2 regions of the Lysinibacillus sp. NPDC097231 genome follow, and region 2 is predicted to be linked to the other one. Evidence: a T-box and tRNA genes for the amino acid it is inferred to sense, from the RefSeq annotation. Region 2 holds a T-box; the other holds one or more tRNA genes.
The links. A T-box is a leader RNA that pairs with one kind of tRNA and senses whether it is charged. The one in region 2 lies ahead of tyrS (tyrosine--tRNA ligase), so its partner is inferred to be a tRNA-Tyr.
Positions count from the first base shown of each region.

Region 1: it encodes a tRNA-Tyr, which carries the amino acid that the T-box ahead of tyrS (tyrosine--tRNA ligase) is inferred to sense. The anticodon was not compared.

Region 1 covers NZ_JBIWDH010000042.1:7,206-15,377, reverse strand. The annotation lists gene glmM (phosphoglucosamine mutase) at 1-297, opposite strand, end outside; gene ACIQXF_RS19985 (CdaR family protein) at 614-1,666, opposite strand; gene cdaA (diadenylate cyclase CdaA) at 1,659-2,495, opposite strand; gene ACIQXF_RS19975 (zf-HC2 domain-containing protein) at 2,645-3,271, opposite strand; gene sigW (RNA polymerase sigma factor SigW) at 3,285-3,848, opposite strand; gene rocF (arginase) at 3,981-4,886, opposite strand; tRNA gene ACIQXF_RS19960 (tRNA-Lys) at 5,061-5,133, opposite strand; tRNA gene ACIQXF_RS19955 (tRNA-Gln) at 5,147-5,221, opposite strand; tRNA gene ACIQXF_RS19950 (tRNA-Tyr) at 5,238-5,321, opposite strand; tRNA gene ACIQXF_RS19945 (tRNA-Val) at 5,336-5,411, opposite strand; tRNA gene ACIQXF_RS19940 (tRNA-Glu) at 5,486-5,560, opposite strand; gene ACIQXF_RS19935 (ABC transporter ATP-binding protein) at 5,945-6,736, opposite strand; gene ACIQXF_RS19930 (ABC transporter substrate-binding protein) at 6,765-7,994, opposite strand; gene ACIQXF_RS19925 (branched-chain amino acid ABC transporter permease) at 8,084-8,172, opposite strand, start outside.
Region 2 covers NZ_JBIWDH010000003.1:96,449-104,620, reverse strand. The annotation lists gene ACIQXF_RS03785 (NAD-dependent epimerase/dehydratase family protein) at 207-1,094, opposite strand; gene ACIQXF_RS03780 (transglycosylase domain-containing protein) at 1,199-4,270, opposite strand; T-box leader at 4,373-4,576, shown strand; gene tyrS (tyrosine--tRNA ligase) at 4,654-5,922, shown strand; gene ACIQXF_RS03770 (cobalamin-binding protein) at 6,260-7,069, opposite strand; gene ACIQXF_RS03765 (iron-containing alcohol dehydrogenase) at 7,194-8,172, opposite strand, start outside.

The DNA of each region.
Region 1 (8,172 bases), on a different contig from region 2:
TGAAATCATGACGCCTGCATCTGCGCTTAGAATTCGGGTAAGGTAAGCCACTCCTGGAGTTGAAATAACTCCAAGACGCATTACCTCTACACCGATTGATAAAAGACCCGCTACAAGTGCACCTTCAAGCATTTCACCTGAAATACGTGTATCACGACCGATTAAAACCTTTGGACGGTCAGTTGCATCCTTCGTTAAAACATAGCCTCCTACTCGGCCAAGTTTAAATGCAAATTCCGGTGTTAATTCACTATTCGCGACGCCACGGACGCCATCTGTTCCAAAATATTTACCCATTTTGATTATTCTCTCCTTCAATGCAAGACGGTGATTAGCTTGTCTACGCTGACAATCTGATCACTCATCTGCTTACTTTTGGAAAAGTTTATTTTCGTTTATCTACTGGTAACTACTAATTTATCCCTATGCAGTTTTAACTGGACCTGTATTGACTCAGCTAATGTTTTATGGCTACTTCCATTGGCATAGGGCATTTTGATTTTCAGTGTGAGTACATTTAGTTTTCGTTAGTGCCCTAATACGAGAAAAATACTCTTATCGCTAGAGAATAAAATCTCTACTGAATCAAAATAAAATTATAGTCAGTTATTGTTTAAGAATCAATATCTTCTGTATTCTCAACTGGAGTGTTTTCCTCAGAAGGAGTTTTTGATTCCTCTAAAGGAGGCGAAGGAGTAGAAACTGTTGGTGTTGTATTTTCCTGCTCTACCTTCGTAATATCTGCTTTTACTTTAATTTTTGGTTCAGATATTTTTGTCACACCTTCTGGTAATTTTACATCAAACTCATAAGTTTTGGATTCTGTAATTTTTGACAAATCAACTTCTACAGGAATTTCAGTTAAACCATCTATGATTGATTTTCTTCCATACACTTTTACCATCGTAGGATTAATGGTTAATTGGTTAATGGTAATACCATTTAGTGCATTTCCTAGCTCCTTAAGAGCAATAGGTAAATCTTTACTGTATTCTGCTATATCTACTTGCACCTTTACATTTTCTGGTTCAATCGTCACATCTAATTTATTTAAATCACGGTCTAATACTTTCACTGCAGCTACCTGAGAGAATGGTCCTTTTAAGCCAGGCTCACCGGTTACAGTAGCTTTGACATAACTAATGCTTTCAATTGCACTTTTGGCACCTGTAACATAGACTGTAGCGGGATTAGCAGACATCCCTTTTAATATATAACCCTCTTCAATTAAACGATTATTCATCTCTGGGTCAACTCGGAACTCCTGCGTGACCTTTTCCTCTATATTCACATTAACCATCGCTGGGTCTAATGTAACTTGTAACTTTTCTGAAATATTCTCGTACTGTAGTTTTACATTATGCTTCCCTATTAGTAAATTACTCAAATCTACAAATACGGAAAAATCTTTTGATGCTTTCGCTTGTAAAACCAGTGTCATTGGACCTTTTATCGTAACATCGACAGTTTTCGGTAGACCCGTTACAATAAGATTCTCATTGTCATAATATACATCAACAGGTACATCACGAATTACCTCTGTTTGCTCACTCGTGATTGTTTTATTTGGTGAAGATAATTCGGTACGAACGGAGAAAAATAGCAAACAGGCTAGAAATAGTGCGATGATGCGTAACACCCAAGGGCTATCCATCATTTTATCCATTCTTTTTCCCCCTCCAAGTCAACTTAGAGGCTGCATTTGATTCTTGTGCTGATCCGAACCACATTTTGCGTAACTGTGTTTCGAATTCCTCTAGAGAAAGATTTCGATGTAAATTACCATTCAGTGTAATACTAATGGCACCAGTTTCTTCAGATACTACAATAGTAATGGCATCTGTCACTTCACTTAAGCCAAGTGCGGCACGGTGGCGTGTCCCAAGCTCTTTAGAGATAAATGGACTTTCAGAAAGAGGTAAATAACAAGCTGCCGCCGTTACTTTATCCTTCTGCATAATAACCGCACCGTCATGAAGTGGTGTATTAGGTATGAAAATGTTAATGAGTAACTCAGACGAGATTTCAGCATTTAGACCTATACCAGTTTCAATATATTCATTTAGACCAGTTTCTTTTTCAATAGAAATTAACGCCCCTATACGACGTTTGGCCATATAACTAACTGATTTCTTCATGGCCTCTATAAGCCTTGTTTGCTCTTCCTCTTCTTGACTAGTTGAACGTTGGAACAACTTCCCCCGACCAATTTGTTCAAGACCACGTCTTATTTCAGGTTGGAAAATAATAATAATCGCCAAGAATCCGAACTCAATTACTTGCTTTAGCATCCAGCCTAAAGTTTCTAACCCTAAAAAGTCCGTAACGATGCGCGCAATAATAATGACGAAAATTCCTTTTAATAATTGGACAGCCTTCGTACCTTTAATGAGGGTTAAAATTTTATAAATAACGTACCAAACGAGCAGTACATCTAAGAAGTTAATAACAATATTCACAGGTGTTAAATCAGCGAAATGTTCGATAATTTGCACGTGGCATCCCCCACTTTTCATTGCGAATCCATACACATTTAAGTATAGCACATTCTTATCAAATGTAACTTTTTTCAAATAAAAAATCTACTCAAAAGAGTAGACCTTTCAGCCTCTCACGTGCACTACCTTCTAGGACGTATAGAGTGTTATTTAGTTTCTTCTTTTTCCTCGAATGTCACGGCAGCCTTTACTGAATTTTTAATTGTATACCATAGCCATTCGAACACTTCATCAATTTCTTCTATTTTACCTGAAACAACTGCTGAAGATGCCATGTACTGCCCGTTAATAACTGTGACATTGCCATCTACTTCACCCTCAACAATTAGATCACCATTTTTAACAACAATATCACCTTTAACCACTTCACCCTGAGGCACAATAACGGTTTGACCTTCAACAACTAGATTTGGTTGTTTGGTCACTGAGAAATGTTGGTCATCCATGAAGCTACCAAGTAAAGTTGCACTCATGAATAAGCAAAATACTGCTGCTGCCACAAAAAATGGATGTCGGCGAATCCATTTTTGCAAGCCTACACGGCTTTTTGGTTTCGGTAAACGAGCCATCACGGCTTCTTCAAAATGCGGAGGTGCTGTAATATGGGAAGCACTCTTCACAAAGGCGATTGTTTCACTTAATTCCTGCATCAATTGTTTACAATCACTGCATGAATGCAAATGTTGTTTCAACTCTTGCTCATGCTCACGACTAATGTCACCATCTAAATAATCATGCATATGGTCTATTATATGCTCTGGACAAGTATTCATGACGCTCCCCCTCCTACAGATTGTTTAATTGCTTACGTAATGCTTCACGTCCGCGGTGAATTCTCGTTTTCACCGTTCCAAGAGGCATATCTAAAATCTCACTAATTTCCTGTAACGATAACTCCTCAATATATTTCAATACTATAACTGAACGGTATTTATCCGGCAAACGTCCAATCTCATATTGAATGCGATCCTGCAGCTCCATTTGCTCTATCTGTTCCTCTGGTAGCTGGTCATCTGCTGCGATTTGCGAATACATATCAAGCCCTTCTGTACCCGCTACTTCCGCATCTAAATAGTAATCCGGCTTTTTCTTCCGGATACGGTCTATGCAGAGGTTTGTGGCTATGCGATAAAGCCAAGTTGAAAATTTTCTTTTCTGATCAAAAGTATGCAAATTCATATAGGCACGAACAAACGCTTCTTGTGCAATATCCTCAGATTCTTGTTTGTTCCCTAACATCCTATAGCATACTTGGTACAGTTTGTGCTGATAGAGACTCACAATATCGGCAAATGCGTTTTGATCGCCTTTAAGCACTTGTTTTATTTTCTTATTTACTAACGCATCCATTGTGTTGACTTCTCCACCTTTACAACTGTCTTATACTCTACGTGCCATTAATAAGAAAAGTTTCATTTTAGTTCAATTATAGCAAAAGATTTTTAGACATTGTGGTGAAAGGAAATTTTTCGTCAATTTTCTTTAAACTAACGTTTCTCCAAGTAAAGAACCCATTAATGCAACAGCAACATTTGCTGTTGCATTCTTTTCATCTAAAATCGGGTTAACCTCTACAAATTCAGCAGAAGTTAGCATACCTGATTCCTGTAGCATTTCCATTGCTAAATGGCTTTCTCTATACGTAATACCACCAGGTACAGGTGTTCCAACCCCTGGAGTATAAAGCGGATCTAATCCATCTAAATCAAGTGATAGGTGTAGACCATCCACGTTACGCTCTCTTAAATGGGCAAGAGCATCTTCCATTACACGCGACATACCAAGTCGATCTACCTCGTGCATTGTATATACCTTGATCCCTTGCTGACGAATTAACTCACGTTCGCCTGGATCTACAGAACGTGCACCAATAATGATAACGTTCTCAGGCTTAATTTTTGGGGCATAATTTCGAATTTGTACTAATCGTTCATGACCTAATCCAATGCTAACAGCTAATGGCATACCATGGATATTTCCAGATGGTGTCGTTTCCGGTGTATTTAAATCAGCATGTGCATCGAACCAAATAACACCTAAGTTTTTATAATGCTCACCAAGGCCCGCAAGTGTACCAATAGCAATACTATGATCACCACCAAATACAAGTGGAAACTTCTTCTGCTCTATAGCTTCATGTACACTGTTTGCTAATGATGTGCTTACATCGACTACTTCCTCTAAATTTAGTAATTTTTCATCAACAATAGCGCCTTCCTGTTTTTGCCTAACACGAATATCCCCTTGATCGTTTACCACATGGCCAATTGCCTCTAATCGTTCCACTACACCTGCGTAGCGGATAGCACTTGGTCCCATATCAACGCCTCTACGCGTTTGTCCATAATCTGTTGGCACACCAATAATAGAAATATTTAGTTTATTCATCTTTTTATACCCCCTTTGAATTGTAAGACTATTGTAAATCCTATATGCAACTTGGCTCAACTCGACAATTTTCCGTATATTCATACAACAAAAAAATCTCCTGCTGTTTTCAGCAAGAGATTAGTATCTGTAGTTAATGTAACACTTTTGAATATGTTTTATTCTATAAAAAAGTGAGCCATGAAGGACTCGAACCTTCGACCCTCTGATTAAAAGTCAGATGCTCTACCAACTGAGCTAATGGCTCATAAAAGAAAAAATGGCTGGGGTACTAGGATTCGAACCTAGGCATGACGGAATCAAAATCCGTTGCCTTACCGCTTGGCTATACCCCAATCATTTATAAAAAACTGGTGGAGGGGGACGGATTCGAACCGCCGAACCCTAAGGAGCGGATTTACAGTCCGCCGCGTTTAGCCACTTCGCTACCCCTCCGAAATAACACATTATGGTGGAGGATGACGGGCTCGAACCGCCGACCCTCTGCTTGTAAGGCAGATGCTCTCCCAGCTGAGCTAATCCTCCATAGAAACAGGTGTTAAATTCTTCACAGTTTATTTTCTTTTCAAGCCTTCTGCATTACTACAAAGCTTATAAAGTGGTGACCCCTACGGGATTCGAACCCGTGTTACCGCCGTGAAAGGGCGGTGTCTTAACCACTTGACCAAGGGGCCAACATGTTAAATACTTCTCAATAAGACAATATTTATAATAACATCATTTTTTATACTTAGCAAGTACTTTTTAATATTTTTTAAAACTAAATATTTGCTTATAAAAACGCTTAAAAATCTATCTTTATCCTACCATCTTCTCAATTATTTATCTACAATCAATTTAAATGTAGTTTCTACTTATTATAATTGTAGTTGTAGATTGATTGAGAGTGAGTAGATTTAAAACAACCTCACTTTTATCGGAATAAATTAGGTTAAACAAGTAAATAACACTAAAAACCGCTCAAATGTATGTAAACTAAACTATCCAATCGAGTACTTATTTAAAAATCAATAATTACCTAAAAAAGCTGCTACGAATTACTGTAGCAGCTACTATTTTTACCAAACGATACGTTGGCGTCGTTTATATGATTTTGCTTCTTTATAATCTTTACTACCTTCTTTACCTATTCCTAAATAATGCTCACTAATTTCATTATCGGATAATAGGCTAGCTGCATCCCCTTGCATCACTACGCGGCCATTTTCCATAATATAGCCGTAATGTGCAATCGATAATGCAACATTGGCATTTTGCTCAACTACTAGAATAGACATACCCTCTTCTTCATTAATCTTTTTAATGTTTTGGAAGATTTCTTGTACTAACAGCGGCGCAATCCCTAAAGACGGCTCATCGAGTAATAATAGTTTAGGTTTAGCCATCAAGCCACGACCAATCGCCAACATTTGCTGTTCACCGCCCGATAAATAACCCGCTTTACGTGATTGGAGCATTTTTAGCTTCGGGAAATAGCCGTATATCTTTTCAATATCAGCCTTAATATTACCACGATCTTTTCGCGTATAGGCCCCTGCAATCAAATTTTCTTCTACGGTTAAGTCTTTGAAAACACGACGCCCTTCCATACTTAAGAAAATTCCCTTTTTGACAAGGACATCTGGCATAATACCATTGATGACCTCACCTTGAAACTCAATCGTACCATCTGTAATTTTTCCTCCATCACCCGAGAGGAGACCTGAAATAGCTTTTAAAGTTGTGGACTTACCCGCTCCATTACTACCAAGAAGCGCAACAATTTTTCCTTCGGGTACATGAAGGGACATTCCTTTTAATGCTAGGATAATTTTCTGATAAACAGCCTCTAAATTATTTACCTGAAGCATGTAAGTCCCTCCTTTCTATTACAGAAAATTAATCTTCGAAACTAATGTAATCTGTAATTGCTTCCCATTTGCCGTCTTTTACAACACCAATACGAATTTCTTTTGTACCTGCATGGTTGTCAGCTGAGTATGATACATTTGCTGCTACACCGCCTAAGTCTAGATCTGTTAAAGACTCCATACCTTCACGGATTTGAGCACCTTTAATGTCACCATCTGGGTTTAATTCAGCTGCTTTCTTAATACCTTCAACCATAATTTTCGCTGTTACCCAACCTTGTACGAATTTTTGGTTGATGTCTTCGTCTTTTTTGCCTTTGCCTTTTAAGTATTCTTCTATTTCAGCCATCCCTGGCACATCATCACCTGGCATAGAGTTAATCAGTACGCCCATATATCCTTCAGCAGTTGCCGCATCTACATTATCGAATAGGCCTTCACCTGTAGTCCAGTTAAGACCCATGAATTGTGTATCGATTCCCAATGTTTTTGCGTCACGTAAAATTGTAGAAGTTGCTGCCCAAGTTTGCTGAATGATTGCATAGTCTGGGTTTTTCTTTTTCATATTTAATAGTTGTGATTGTGCTTCTGTTGCTTTTACGTCGATTACTTGCTCGTCCACAACCTTAACACCGATTTCTTTTGCGTACGCTTTCATATCTTCAACTGGAGAACGGCCAAACGCTGTATCATTGTAAAGTAATGCTACTGTTGGCTCGCCGCCTTTATGATTTTCTTTGATCCATTTTAATAATGCACGACCTTGGTCAGAGTACGAAGCTGCCACTAAGAAGTTATATGGCGATTCCTTTGTATCTTTTAAGTTCTCCGACAATGAACCTGAGACGAATGGGAATTCATCGGCAGCTACTTGCTGACGTAACGCCTCTGTATCACCTGTACCGAAACCAATAATTGCTTGTGCACCAGCTTTGTCACGGTGCTCTTGATATAATTTTTGTGCTTCTGGAATAACATAACCATAGTCTTTACCGATTAACTTAATATTTAAGCCTTCAATCCCTTTTGAATTAGCATATTCTACATATGCTTCTGCCCCTTCAGCAAAAGGTGCACCAACATCAGATGTACCACCTGTTAAATCCCATAGTCCCCCAATTACTACTTCACGGGCATTACTATCTGTGTTACTTCCTGTATTTGTACTACTATCGCCTTGTTTATCGCTACCTGTTGCTGAGCCACCATCGCCATTACAAGCTGCTAGCACAAGTACAAATAAAGTACTCAATAGCATCCATAATAGTTTCTTGCTTTTCTTCACATTAATTCCCCCTAATGTTTGTATGTTTTTTTATTTATATATTTAATTTCCCCCCGCAGGCACTAGTACGAGAATGGCCAAAGCTTAAAGTACTTCTTAATATTTAACCAAATATGCGCTAGCCCTCCTGGTTCAAAAATTAAAAACAGGA
Region 2 (8,172 bases):
ACGTAAAGAATCTGCTAGCCTTAAATCTAGCAGATTCTTTTTAACTTTCAGTGGGTGTTCAAACACCTGCTGAAAATAAAGGAACTCAGTCTAAGAACGCCTTGTCCCGTGGCATTACCGAAATGACCCACATCGTGTCGGCCCTCGTGCAGGCCTAAGCACAAAGCCGATTCTGGACACAATGATGCCGAGGCATCATTGATGTTTCATTTTATGGTAGCTGTTTTTACCAATGCTTTTACTAGGTTAGGTAGCCAATCATGGAGTTTACTAAAAGTAAAGCCAGCCTTTTCTGCTTTTGCAGTTGACATATACCAGTCTGCTGGAACACCGTATGGTGATAGCGATTGTTCATCGCTACCTACAAGAGATATTTTAGCATGCTTTCCGCTTTCTTCCTCAATAAGTCCAATCAAATCTTTTAACGAAATCGCACCTGTAGCTGTCGCATTATATGGCCCTTCAATTGGCGTAATGCCTGCAAAATATAAAAATGCTGCTGCCTCGTCATCAGTAATGAAGCTCATCTTCGCTTCAACATTTGGTAGAGAAATAGGCTGTTCCTTTAAAATTCGTTCTACGTGAAAATGTAAACGGCGTGTATAGTCGTTCTCACCCATAACAATTGGGAAACGTACAGCAACGACAGGGAATGTAGCCTCTTTGAAAAGTACTGCTTCTGCTTGTCGTTTACCTTCACCATATGAAAAATCATCACGACTACCCATTCGAACTTCGTAATCATATGGGTTAAAATCTTCTTCTATTTTTACAATACCGTCTATTTCGTAAGTGGACATAGTCGAGGTAAAAACGAGCTTATTGGTTTTACCATCTAAAATTTCACATATTTTAATAGCCTCATCTGGAGAATAGCATATATTATCATAGACAATATCCCATGTAGTATCTGCTAGCGCCTGTGATAACGCATTGGTATCATTTCTATCGACAATTAGCTGCTTCACTTGTGATCCAAAAGAATGTACGTTTTGACCTCGCGTTAAAATAGTTACGTTATGTCCATTTTGAAGATAGAGCTCAACAAGCTTTTTACCAAAAAAACGTGTGCCCCCAAAAATAAGTATGTTCATATTTTTCCACCTCTTCAAATTAGTAGTCCTCTTTATAATGACAAAAAAACAGGCTTACTACAATTCAAAAGTAATTGTAGTAAGCCTGTCAACTTCATTCAGTATTATTGGGTAGGTGTATCAGGAGGTGGGGTTGTGTTTCCGTTATCTCCTCCGTTAGTGCCATTCCCATTGTTATCGGAACCGTTGCCGTTATTAGAGCCATTTCCATTGTTACCGGAACCATTGCCGTTATTAGAGCCATTTCCATTGTTATCGGAACCATTGCCATTATTAGAGCCATTTCCATTATTACCGGAACCATTGCCGTTATTAGAACCGCTTCCGTTGTTACCAGAGCCATTCCCGTTATTACCACCAGAACCATTTCCATTGCCGTCAGTAGGTGGTGTAATCGGTGGGATTTGTTCTTTATTGTCTTCTTGCTCAGGCTCTTCTTCACTACCGCCAGTAGAAGCAACGTTCGATTGCGATGAAGTTAGACCTGTAATATCGACAGCGACAACTACATAGGCTTGCCCACTTGCTACTGTCATACTTTGTGTAGATTCAAGCACTGAATTGACAAGTGTTTGCCCACCGTTTGCCACGTTATAGATCCGATAACCGACTACATCATTTGAAGAGCCTGTCCAAGATAATGTATTGCCATTAATTGAAGCAGTTACTGCAACTGGTGGATTGTTATCTGCTGGGAAATCAACGGCAGATACTGATGAATTCGATAATGATGAATTTTTTGGCAGAAGACTAGCGGGATTACCACCGAGTCTGCCAAGCATCCGTTTAATAAACGCTTGATTAATACCTGAACCACCCGGCTTTACAAATTCCGGTGGTGTATTAGGAAGTGCATTATATGTTTTACCTTGAATTGTAACAACGCTAGAAGAAGCTAAGCTATCATCAGGCTGTGAAGGTAAAAATACTTTCGCGTTAAACAAATCGGAGCGCACAAGGCCAGCACTAGAACATGCTGCAGAAGGCGCTAAGCCGGAAATACCACAGAATGATGCAGTTACAACATTTTTTGGTTGCTTAAATCTAGTGCTAGGCGCAATCAATTGTGGATCTACATCATACACAGAATTCATTAATGTTCCCCATAGTTTGTTAATTCGTACGCTAGGCTGCTGATACGTATTATTAAATGTATACAGTGATTGATTATTATCATAACCCATCCATACACCAAGAGAAACATTCGGGTTATAGCCAACTAGCCAAACGTCTTTATAATTTTGTGAAGTACCTGTTTTGGCAGCAAAGTCAGCAGAGAATTTTAGTGTATTTTTTGCAACTGTACCTGTTCCTTTTGTTAACACATCTCGTAACATATCTGTAACGATATAAGAAGTCTCAGGACTAAACACTTGTTCAGGTTTAACTTCGTGTTTATATATGATATTTCCATTTTGGTCTTCAATTCTATCAATCATATAAGCGTCAATGAATTGTCCGCTGTTTGCGAAGGTTGCAAAAGCATTGGTGTTCTCTTCAACAGTAATACCATCTTTTACTCCCCCAATCCCAGCTGCAAGGTTTGTGAAGTCATCAGGCTGTAAGGTTGTGATCCCCATTTTTACTAAATAATCGGCAGGACGTCTGTTAAGAATATCATCATATAAGCGTAAAGCAGATAAGTTTTGTGAATCAGCTAATGCTTCACGTGCAGGTATAAGCCCTCGTTCATCACTAGTAATATAGTTGCTCGGACTCCATCCTCCAATGGAGAATTTAACGTCAACTAAAGGGCTACCGGCACCAATTACACCGTATTCAATGGCTGGTGCATATACGAGTAGTGGCTTCATTGTTGAACCATTTGAGCGTTTTGCCTGTGTAGCATAGTTATATTTTTTTAATTCAAAGTCACGACCACCGACAAAGCTTAAAATACGTCCAGTATTATTTTCAATTAAAATACTGCCAACCTGTACAGGCATTTGAACATCAATTTCTTCACCTGTTGCTGGATCTTTGTCTTTAACGGTGTAAGTATGACCGAAATTCCTGAAATTTTCCGCTGCTTTTTGCATAGCGTCGTACATGTCTTTATTGATAGTTGAATAAATACGATAGCCCTTTGAGCGGACTTCACGGTCTGCTAGAATCTGGTATTTTTCATTTAATTTCTTTTCATTTTTTAAACGCTCTGGATCAATACCGTCTTCTTCTGCTAGTTTTTCAGCAATAATATCTTTTGCTCGACTTTCAAGCTCATACGTTAGCCATGGGTAGCGATCCTCCGCACGCATTTCTGGTGCACGGAAATCAGCAGTGATGTCATAATCGAGTGCTGCATTATATTGAGCTTCGTCAATATAACCTGCATCTTTCATACGATAAAGTACCGTTTTCATACGATCAACGCCCAATTTTAGAGCCTCTTTACTTTTAATTGCACCTGTATTTGTAAAAGGTGTGTAAGTAAAAGGCGATTGCGGAATACCAGCTATGTAAGCTGCTTGAGGAAGCGTTAAATCCTTTGCTTTTACACCGAAGATACCTTCCGCTGCTGTTTCAACTCCTGCAATATTTCGGCCGGAAGAGTTACGACCATAAGGAATAATATTTAAATAAGCCTCTAAAATTTCTTCCTTTGTCATAAAGTGCTCTAAACGCATAGCAAGTAAAATTTCTTTTGCTTTCCGTTCGTAGGATACTTCATTTGTTAATACTTGGTTTTTGATAAGCTGCTGTGTTAGTGTAGAGCCACCAGTTTGAGTGGCAGAGTTAGTTACGTCTTGAAGTAGCCCGCGGATAACAGCCTTTGGAACTATCCCGTTATGTTCACGGAAGTACTCGTCCTCTGTTGCTAATACCGCATTAATAACATCTGGTGAAATATTGCTTAATGTTGTTTCACGACGGTCTAAATCAGTACGTAATTTTCCGATATAAATATCGTTAGCAAAGTAAATTTCACTAGTAGAATCATAGTTAAAAATAAGATTTCGTAATCCATCCTTAGAGCGTAGTGGCTCTTCTTTTACGAGTGAAGCAAAATAGCCGGCACCAACTGAACCGGCAAATACAGTGCCCACCAATGCAAAGACTAAAAATAGTAAAAATAAGTTCCAGGCAACACTTCCTGAAATGCGTAATTTCTTCATCCATTTTTGTTGAATTAATTCATCGATCTTTGCATTGATTTTCTCAATCCAATCTTTCAATGTATCGACCTCCTAAAATCTTGTCTATTATAGCACATATTGATTTGGCTCGAACATAGTTATTGACAATCCAAAAGAATCGTTTAGAATAATGCTTATAGTTTTCTAGTGAGGAAGAGCTTGCAGTAGTATCTATATTCCCTGTGTAGAGAGCCAGCGGTTGGTGAAAGTTGGTCATAATGTAGAGACGAATTACGTGCTTGGAGCTTAGACGTGCGCGCCTGCGATAAAGGCGGTTGAATGAAGAGGAAGATGGATGACATCTTCAAGCCGGGTGGTACCGCGTTAGTTATTAACGTCCCTGCATGCAATATTTTGCGTGTAGGGACTTTTTTATTTCCCCTACACGTAACGAACAACAAACACTTTAAGGAGGAATAATAATGACGAATGAATTATTACAAGATTTAGAATGGCGCGGCCTACTATACCAACAAACAGACGCTGAAGGTATGGTTAAATTATTAAATGAACAGTCGGTTTCTTTATACTGTGGTGTTGACCCGACTGCGGATTCTATGCATATTGGACATATTGTGCCTTTATTAACGCTTCGTCGATTCCAAAAAGCAGGTCATCGTCCGATTCTACTAGTTGGAGGTGCGACTGGTATGATTGGAGATCCATCTGGTCGTTCAGAAGAACGTCAATTGCAAACAGTTGAGCAAATTGATAAAAACGTTCAAGGTATTCGTAGCCAATTAGAACGTATTTTTGACTTTGCAGAAGATGGTAATGGTGCTCAGCTAGTCAATAACCGTGACTGGATTGGCGATATGAATACGATTGAGTTTTTACGTGATTATGGAAAATTAATTAACGTAAATTACATGCTAGCAAAAGATACAATTGCATCACGTTTAGATACAGGTATTTCCTTTACTGAGTTTGCGTACACGTTAATTCAAGGGATTGATTACAATCATTTATACAACCATTACAACTGCCGCATTCAAGTAGGTGGCTCTGATCAGTGGGGGAATATTACAACTGGTTTAGAAGTTATTCGTAAAACGCATGAGGAAGAGACAAAAGCATTTGGGATAACAATTCCATTAGTAACAAAAGCAGATGGCACGAAATTTGGTAAAACAGCTGGTGGTGCTGTATGGTTAGATGGCAAGAAAACATCTCCGTACGAGTTCTACCAATTCTGGATTAATGCTGCGGATGCAGACGTTGTGAAATACTTGAAAATCTTCACATTCCTTTCTCGTGAGGAAATTGAAGCATTAGCAGTATCTGTAGAAGAGGAACCACATTTACGTAAGGCACAAAAAGCCCTTGCTGAAGAAATGACTCGCTTAATTCACGGTCATGAGGCGTTAGACCAAGCAATTCGTATTACTGCTGCATTATTCTCAGGCGATTTAAAAGCACTTTCTGCTGATGAAATGAAGGATGCGTTTAAGGATGTTCCTTCTATTGAAATGGCGAAAGAAGACAAAAACATTGTCGACTTACTTGTAGAAGCGGGAATATCACCTTCAAAACGTCAAGCTCGTGAAGATGTAACGAATGGTGCGATTAGTGTGAACGGTGAAAAAGTCACTGAATTAGAATATGTAATTGACGGTAAGGATCGTTTAGAGGACGCATTTAGCATCGTACGCCGTGGTAAGAAAAAATATCATATGGTGAAGTTTGTTTAACTTCTTCCAGCAGGTGTTTGGACACCCGCTGAAATAGAGGAACTCAGTCTAAGAACGCCACGTCCTGTGGCATTACCGAAATGACCGACATCGTGTCGGCCCCCACGCAGGCCTAATCACAAAGCCGGTTCCAGACGCATTGTTTATCTGTGCGAAAGCGAAGCGACAGCAACAATTATGCTGAGGCATAATTTGATACTAGACTCACCAAAAGAAACATCCCTTCGAAATTTGAAGGGATGTTTCTTTTGGTTGGAAAATTAATGTCTTCATAAAATTAAGAAAAAGTGTGGCTCTTCTGCAACACCCCGTTTTGGTGAATGTCCATTCTTTCGTTTTAGCTACCTAAAAAACTAGGAAGCTTTATGTGTTCATATTCTTTGGGGTGAAGCAACTTCGCTAGCTTTAGTGCACCCTCTAGTAGGCGTGGTGATGGGCGACAATAAAGCCATTCCTCCATTACATAAAGCTGTTTCAGTTTAACGGCTTGTAGCTCCTGAGCGTATGAACGTTTTAATAAATTAGCTGGTTGAATTCGCTCAAAAGCGACTCCTACCCAAGCCATCATAATATAGGAAGGATTTCGGCTTACTACATCTGCCCAATCAGTTTGTACACTTGCTAGTTCTACATCCTGAAATAAATTTTGCCCACCGGCAATGGCACTAATTTCAGTTAACCAATTCGTTCTACCTGGTGTAAAAATAGGATTTGGCCACCATTCCCAATAAATTGTAGGCTTCTTAGGCAGTGTTTGTGCAACTGAACGAAGATGTTCGACACATTGTAAATATTCCACAGAAATTTTTTTTGCACGCTCTTCAACACCGCAGGCCATACCCAATGTACGGAGATCCTGGGCAATTTCATCTAATGAATTGGCATTAAAAATAATGTGTGGAATGTTTCTTGCTTGTAACGCTTCAATATTTTTCTCCATTCCAGGGACGCTTAGGGATGCGAGTACAAGATCAGGCTGCAATGCCTCTAATGCATCCATATCAATCGATAAATCTGGACCAAGCTGAGGTAAGTCTTTTACTGTTAATGGCCAATCCGAAAAATCATCAACACCCACAAGCCGATCAGTCAGCCCTAAATAAGCAACAAGCTCGGTATTACTAGGACAAATTGAGATTAAACGCATATTCATATCTCCAATTCTTTTTAAGAAAAGTATAGCTAGTGTTGGAATTACATACAACGACCAAATGCTTTTTCTCCACAATAAAAATGGCATGCCTTCAGGAGACATGCCGTTTGATTACTTATTAAGAAAGTGCGATAGCTTCAAGTGATTCTTCTTTTTCCGTTACTGGGCCCATCGCATTTGTAATAATTTGTTTAATGTCCTCTAAAGTTGCTTTACGAGGGTTTGTTGCAGCACATACATCTAACATTGCATTTTTCGCTAAGATTTCAATATCCTCATCCTTCGCTCCTAATTCCCGGAAGCCACTTGGGATATTTAAATCGTTTGATAGTTTTTCGATAGCTACAATTGCTTTTTCAGCAGCATCACGTTTGCTTAACCCTTCAACATTTTCCCCTAATAATTCAGCAATTGTTGCAAAACGCTCAGTACGTGCTGTTAAATTGAAGCGGCAAACATGTGGCAATAAAATGGCATTACATACGCCATGTGGTAGGTTATAGAAGCCACCTAATTGATGAGCAATTGCGTGCACATAACCAAGCGATGCATTATTAAACGCCATGCCTGCTAAAAATTGTGCGTAAACCATTTGCTCACGTGCTTCTAAATCTGCACCGTTAGCGTAGGCACGTGGTAAATATTCAGGAACTAGCTGAAGCACCTTTTCCGCACATGCATCAGTAATCGGAGTTGCATTTGTTGACACAAAGGATTCGATCGCATGTGTTAATGCATCTAAACCAGTTGCCGCAGTTAGGGCAGGGGGTAAGCCAACCATTAACTCAGGGTCATTAATTGACAGTAATGGAGTAACATGTTTGTCAACGATGGCCATTTTCACTTTGCGCGCTATATCTGTGATAATTGTAAAGCGAGTCATTTCACTTGCTGTACCAGCAGTTGTGTTGATAGCAATTAATGGTACCAACGGGTTTTGAGATTTGTCAACGCCTTCGTAATCATGAATGCGTCCACCATTCGAAGCAATAAGTCCGATACCTTTTGCTGCATCGTGTGCGCTACCTCCTCCAAGAGAAACGATTGAATCACAGCTTTCGGCGTGATATACTGCAACCCCATCTTCAACGTTTTGA